DNA from 3 places in the Paenibacillus sp. V4I7 genome. Region 2 is predicted to be linked to each of the others. Evidence: riboswitches for the same ligand, from Rfam matches in the RefSeq annotation. Region 2 holds a riboswitch; each other region holds the start of a gene.
What was found. A riboswitch is a leader RNA that binds a small molecule or an ion and turns the genes downstream of it on or off. The one in region 2 is predicted to bind ZMP and ZTP.

Region 1 (2,260 bases), 3.3 Mb from region 2:
CAGCAATTTATCTTCTAAGGATTGTTTAACCTTCTTGATCGCATCTGTCTCTAATTTGTGGTTTTGGTTAAATTTAGTGCCTGTCAATGCAAGCGCTTCCTTAACCGTCATTTCTACACGAATCAATTCTTCACCTTGCGGGATTTGTACGGAATTGTTGCCCATTTGTATCACTCCTATGTCAACTTTTTGAAGTGGAAACCTTGATTTGATGCACTTTTAATATAACATACCATGTAAGGTTAAGCAAGGGTTATTAAGACCTATTTTAGAAAAAAGAATGTCGGAAACTCAAGTAATCATTTTACTTTTTTCGGCAGCAAGGACGGTGTGTTTGAGCAGCATTGCGATGGTCACCGGGCCTATTCCAGCAGGGACAGGGGTAATTGCGCTGGCCTTTTTGTGACAAGCATCGAAATCGACATCGCCAATATTACCAGCATTATATCCAGCATCTAAAACGACAGCACCTTCCTTTATCCATGCTCCTTGAATAAATGCAGGTTTACCAACGGCTGCAACGACAATATCAGCTAATCCGATGATGAGGGGGAGATTACATGTTTTTGAATGGCAAATGGTTACGGTTGCGTCTCTATTCAGCAGCATAAGTGATACGGGTTTACCTAGAATAGGACTCCGACCAACGATTACCGCGTGCTTGCCTTCAATTGGAATCTGATAATAATCAAGAATAGCTAGAATGGCGGCTGGGGTACAGGATGGAAAGCTGGCCATTCCAAAAGCATTTTGAGCAAAGCCCTGCATGGTAACACCATCCACATCTTTTTCGATCTGAATAGCTTCAAACGCGGCTCTTTCGTCAATATGGTGTGGAACCGGATGCTGCAATAAAATACCATGGATCTGAGGGTCCGCGTTTAATTGTTGGATAACGGCAACAAGCTCCTCTGTTGTCGTTGCTTTATTTAGGTGGATTCGTCTGGAATCAATGCCTAGCTGCTTGCATGCACTGCTTTTCATACGTACATAGGTTTCGGAAGAAGGGTCATCGCCAACAAGTATCGCAGCTAAACATGGCTGGATACCTCTTACAGACAGTTGGTTGATTTTTTCGACTAACGTTTCTTTGATGCTTTTCGCAACGCGTGTACCATCCAAAATCAATTTTTCTGAATTCATTTTACCCTCAACCCTTCATTTGTTTGTAAAAACACAAAGAGGCAAGGGGATGAATCCCCTTACCTCTGCCCAGGCGTACGGCTGTAACATCAATGTGCTTCCTCATGGGTATCCATGCTTCGCCAGTCACACATCAACTTTTAATTGATCTTATCATAATTGCAGGTTATAGAATATGCAACTCTTAGAATGATTTATGGCTGTTGTTGATTGCCTTCGATTAACCATAACAACGAATTTCAACAATCTCTGCCCGTTCCGTCCCATTCGTCGCTTCAACGACCACACGAAGTCGATCCGTCGTCACAGCTTCCGGTAAAAGATGAACATGTTTGCGCGTATGATTATCGAGCCCTTCAGCCACTGTAGTCCAGTCACCGCCGATGAAGGCCTGAAGTTTGTAGTCTTTGACCAGTTCAGGAATGATCTCGAATTCCGTCCGATGATGATGCAAATTAATTAAATCTTCGTTCACGTCATCATTGAAAGTGAGATGTACGCTCTGAATCCGCACAGCCTCCGGCCAACTGACTTCAAGCCATTCTGGCTGGGAGGCATCCAAGCCAGCCGACGACCACAGATGTGGGCCTCCGTAAGGACGCTTATACCCATCGGCGGCTTTATCGGCTGTGAATGCGGATGTAGGAGAGAGCAGACGGAAGCAGATTGGCTTCCGATTGAATGCTTTAGCGCTCCAATCAATGACCGGCTGATGATGATGCATATCACCGAAATCTACGGTGTCTTCTGATGCAGCATCATGTTTGAAGGACAGCACGCCTGTCTGAGGCTTGGCGGATAGATGAACGGAAAGCACCGGGTTGCTTCTGAGAATGATAAAAGCATTCTGAGCGGTTTCAGGACGCCAAGAAAGGGCTGCCTTTACCCACTGCTGAGAACCCTCAGCCACTGCCACTTGAATAGACGTCACCTGTGTGTGTGGGACGTAGTTCTGCGGCTTCCCAGTGCTCCAGAGCTCGACTGTCAGCTCCGTAGCCTCCGAAGCATCCAGCAGCAGCTCGATGCCGTCAATGAACGGATCTACGGGCACGAGCAGCGCCACATGCGCGATCAGCGGCAGCACCGACGCAGATTGCTCGAGTGCAAGTCGCGTCAT
Region 2 (2,260 bases):
TCAAGCCTTTGCTGCTTTCGGTGATCGTATCGTCCTTGCCCATCTTAAGGATGTTGTCATTCAGAACAACAAACGGCAAGAGGTACGATCTGGTAAGGGTATTTTCCAAACAAAAACGTTCTTAGAGAAGCTGCACCGGGTAAAACCGGGGATCGACATCTCTTTAGAACAACTTGCGGATGATACGATTGACGAAACCATTCAATACGTAAGAAGCCTTTTGAGTTAAGGAAATTGGCCCCGTTCTCTCTATCATCTGAGGGACTGGGGCTTTCCTATTTGAAATGATGTCTATTTCTTTATATCAGGCTCTGTCATGACTTCATACGCGTTACCCAAATAAGACTGCAGCGCCTTTAACGCCGCAACCCCCACCGCAATATCATCCTCTCCATTTCCTCCACTTACACCGACTCCTCCAATGACACTCCCGTTCACCACAATCGGAAGCCCACCGACGAAAATGGCAAATTTACCCGGCATCATTGCATGAATACCAAATGCCTCACCATGGATGGTTGCTGGGCCACCTGGCTGATTAAACAAATGCGTAGAACGCCTGTGACCGCTAGCTGTAAAAGCCTTAGCTATGGCGATTTCCGGGCTCGTATTGCGAGCGCCATTCATTCTTTCTAACGCAATTAGATACCCGCCATCGTCTACGATACATATCGTTTCGGCTGTATTCGCTTCTATTGCCGCTTGTATGCCTGCTGCGATCATGACTCTCGCTTCCTCTACTTCAAGCTTAAACACCGATTTCATAAGTCATTCCCTCCCAGCTTGTCGGCCATTATGACGTACGCAACAAACGCCTCTTCCATTCATATGGGGACGTGAAAGGTTTATGTCATGGTCGTCACTTGAAAAAAGATATTGAATTTCGGTGCGAGTAATTGTAAGATTATAGAAATCAACCCGATGTGTGACTGGCGTAAACATGGATAACCATGAGGGAGCACATTGCTAACAGCCGTACGCCTGGGCAAAGTATTTGATCCTTAATCAAATGCTTTTTTGTGCTTTTATGACAATTGAAAGGTCAGGTGGCTGTGTATGAAAATGGCATTCGTACTATTCGATGGAATGACCACGTTAGACTTCGCTGGCTTCTTTGAAGCTATCACATGGATGGGCATTTTGGGAGCCAAAGAGAACGTCACTTGGGATTTTTGCTCCAATAAGGAGGAAATTACGGACGACCGAGGCTTAACTGTAAAGGCAAGACATGTCTATCCCGACCTATCAGGATATGATCTCCTGTTTGTACCTGGCGGATTTTCAACGAGAAGCCTTAGATTCGACTCTGCCTTCATCACTTGGCTCCAAACCTCAGCTAAAGTGACTTACAAAGCTTCTGTGTGTACAGGTGCGTTGTTACTAGGTGCAGCCGGATTCTTACATGAAAAAAAGGCAACCACCAATCCTTCCGCTTATGACTTATTGACGCCTTACTGTTCCGAAGTCGTTAAAAAACGAATCGTCAGAGACGGGAATCTTTTTACCGGCGGCGGAGTTTCGGCATCCATTGATTTAGGATTATTCGTCATTGAATCGCTTACGGATTCACATTTCGTACAGCAAGTTCAACAAAAGATGGATTACCCTTACTATCAAGCGGGACAGTTATCAAATGTAAATTTGGAGTAATAAGCTACTCGAGAATATACGGCTTACACTTTGCCTTGGACGAGAGTGTGAAAGAAAAGTGTTTAATTACTCGCTCATCCCTTTCATGTTGTTGCACTTTGTACAACAGGGGGGAACTTTCAAAATAAAATAAGCCCACCCAACACTCATAAAGTGTCTGGATAGGCTTATCTGTATTATTTTTTAGGTTGTTCACGGTTAACACGAACGGGCCTCTCGACCCAATTCTCACGATTCATACGTTGAACCTGATTTATCGGATTCTTAAGATCGATAATCTCGACGGTTTTACCCTCCGCTTGCATGGTGGCCGCTAGCTTTTCCTTATAACCCGTTCCAGCCGCTGGTCCGCCACCTCCGTTGCGTTTACCCTTGTTCCAAACTCTGCCTTTACTCATTTCACCACTCCATTTTTGTTTTAAGTGTAAAGGCATAAGTAGAAAAACGCAAATTTTTGCTGCCAATCATGATCAACTTTATGTCAAAAAGGTGGTTACACGCTCCAAAATCAGTCACTTCACGGGCCCCATACTTCCTAAGATCACCTTAACGGAAACATGAATGTCTGCCTTTGACAGCGCTTCTCCCCAATGATCCTCCACTTTCTTGT
Region 3 (2,260 bases), 3.1 Mb from region 2:
TGGCGAGGCGTTTGGCGGACTTATTTTGCTCACGTTTGGGATCAAGTTTTTACTGTGATACAATATTGGTATAGAAAGTTTTCGTCTTAGCTTATGTTTACGATTAGGAGGGAATCATGTTGCGAATTCTATTTGTTTGTACAGGAAATACGTGCCGCAGTCCATTAGCAGAAGGTTTGCTGCGTATCAGGGTGCACCAAGAAGGACTTGCGGCGGAGGTTCGTTCAGCAGGGGTATCCGCGGTGACGGGCGGTCCAATTTCCCGAAATAGTGCATCGCTTTTACAGGAAGCGGGCTTCAAGGAGTCCATTAGTTCTTTGGCGATCCAAGAGTCTGAAGTGAATTGGGCTGATCTCATTTTGACTATGACGATGGGGCATAAACGCACGGTCATCCAGCGGTTTCCGAGTGCGATTGAGAAAACTTTTACGCTCAAAGAGTACGTCGAGGATGATGCTCGTATTTTACAGGCGATTGAGGAAAGGGAGCAGCTCGTTACAGAGCTTCAGCTCAAACAGGCTCTTTCGCAAGCCGTGTCTGTTGAAGAAAGAAGCCGCATTTTTAAACTTGAACATGCGATTCCTGACTTTGATATTTCTGACCCGTATGGAGGCTCCATAGAGATTTACCGACGAACGGCAGAGGAAATCAGCGGGAGTTTAGATAAATTGGTTCAGAAAATACGTGCACGAAACGAAGACTCCAAATAACTCAGGTTTCAGATATACGAATTGCGGATACATCTTTACACATGGGGTAGAATGCGATAAAATAGAGGTATCAATCAAGACTCAATGTAACTGGCGACGAGTGGGAGTAACCACAATGGAGCATTGAGCTATACGGCCGGTCGCCTGGGCAAAAGAGCAACGCGCGTTTTCTAGCGTGTCCGCTCTTTTTTTCGTTTTCTGGTGAGCTTTGGGATATAATAGGATGGTCGAATTCGAACAAGCAAAGGAGCGTTCTATTCATGAAAATTGCCTTAGGTGCGGATCATGCAGGCTATCGTTTGAAAGATGTTATCATTCCTTTTATTGAGTCATTAGGTCACCAAGTCGTCGATTACGGCTGCAGCTGTGCAGATTCGGTCGATTATCCCGACTATGCGCTTAAAGTTTGTGAGCAAGTGGTATCAGGCGAAGCTGACAAAGGGATTCTGATTTGTGGAACGGGTATCGGGATGTCGATTGCCGCGAATAAGGTTCCGGGTATCCGATGTGCACTCGTACACGATCTATTTTCAGCGAAAGCGACGCGCGAGCACAATGATACGAACGTACTTGCCCTAGGGGAACGTGTTATTGGACCGGGTGTAGCGGAGGAAATCGTGAAAATCTGGCTCGAAACCGAGTTTTCCCAAGGTGTTCGCCACCAGAATCGTATTAACAAAGTGCAAAGTATCGAAGACCGTTTCACATTGCATCCATAGCATATTTCCTAACGGAAAATTCCAGAAACGAGGGATCATGATGACAGATTCCATTCTTTCTAATGTTGCCGAGGCTTTTGAAACGAATCTTCGGGAATTGGTCAAAGTCGGCAATCTAAGATCAGGTCACATTCTGATTATCGGAACGAGCACGAGTGAAATTCTCGGGCATAGGATCGGTACCTCAGGTACGCTTGATGCGGCTAAGCCGCTCTTCGAAACGGCGCAGCGCATAAGCCGCGAGTTCAGGCTGCACTTAGCCTTTCAATGCTGTGAGCATTTGAACCGTGCAATCGTTATTGAGGAAGAGCTGCTATTGCGTGCGCCTCAGCTTGAGCCAGTCTCAGTCATTCCAGTGCCAAAGGCCGGAGGTTCGATGGCCTCCTATGCGTATCGCCATTTCACGAAGCCGGTCGTTGTCGAGACGATTCAGGCACATGCCGGAATCGATATTGGCAGCACGCTCATCGGGATGCATCTGCGCCCAGTTGCTGTGCCAGCAAGGCCGCCAGTGCGTAATATTGGCCATGCCTATGTAACGATGGCTTTTACCCGGCCTAAGCTGATTGGAGGTACAAGAGCTGTATACCTACCTGATGAAGCGGAACAACTCTATCAAACAGCCGCACCCGATGCAGATTGTTAAACTTTTAAGATATCAAATTGAATTAAGACTTATCAGATAAGACTACCCTGTAGGAGGAATTTAATATGACAAACTTTTTGAGCAAACAAGATCCTAAAATTGTAGCAGCCATGAACCTTGAACTTGCCCGTCAACGTGACAAAATTGAGCTTATTGCATCTGAAAACATCGTTAGCCAAGCTGTT

Region 1: another riboswitch for ZMP and ZTP. It lies ahead of QFZ80_RS04845 (bifunctional 5,10-methylenetetrahydrofolate dehydrogenase/5,10-methenyltetrahydrofolate cyclohydrolase); the one in region 2 lies ahead of QFZ80_RS20245 (DJ-1/PfpI family protein).
Region 3: another riboswitch for ZMP and ZTP. It lies ahead of rpiB (ribose 5-phosphate isomerase B); the one in region 2 lies ahead of QFZ80_RS20245 (DJ-1/PfpI family protein).

The regions. Positions count from the first base shown of each region.
Region 1 is NZ_JAUSZD010000002.1:801,734-803,993, forward strand. It holds gene QFZ80_RS04840 (hypothetical protein) at 1-165, opposite strand, end outside; gene QFZ80_RS04845 (bifunctional 5,10-methylenetetrahydrofolate dehydrogenase/5,10-methenyltetrahydrofolate cyclohydrolase) at 292-1,143, opposite strand; ZMP/ZTP riboswitch at 1,204-1,283, opposite strand; gene QFZ80_RS04850 (FAD-dependent oxidoreductase) at 1,364-2,260, opposite strand, start outside.
Region 2 is NZ_JAUSZD010000002.1:4,119,316-4,121,575, forward strand. It holds gene QFZ80_RS20235 (sugar phosphate isomerase/epimerase family protein) at 1-229, shown strand, start outside; gene QFZ80_RS20240 (GlcG/HbpS family heme-binding protein) at 292-765, opposite strand; ZMP/ZTP riboswitch at 916-994, shown strand; gene QFZ80_RS20245 (DJ-1/PfpI family protein) at 1,057-1,650, shown strand; gene QFZ80_RS20250 (hypothetical protein) at 1,827-2,048, opposite strand; gene QFZ80_RS20255 (Ger(x)C family spore germination protein) at 2,163-2,260, opposite strand, start outside.
Region 3 is NZ_JAUSZD010000002.1:7,200,747-7,203,006, reverse strand. It holds gene QFZ80_RS33690 (manganese efflux pump MntP) at 1-58, shown strand, start outside; gene QFZ80_RS33685 (low molecular weight protein arginine phosphatase) at 117-710, shown strand; ZMP/ZTP riboswitch at 787-867, shown strand; gene rpiB (ribose 5-phosphate isomerase B) at 971-1,429, shown strand; gene QFZ80_RS33675 (TIGR01440 family protein) at 1,470-2,075, shown strand; gene QFZ80_RS33670 (serine hydroxymethyltransferase) at 2,141-2,260, shown strand, end outside.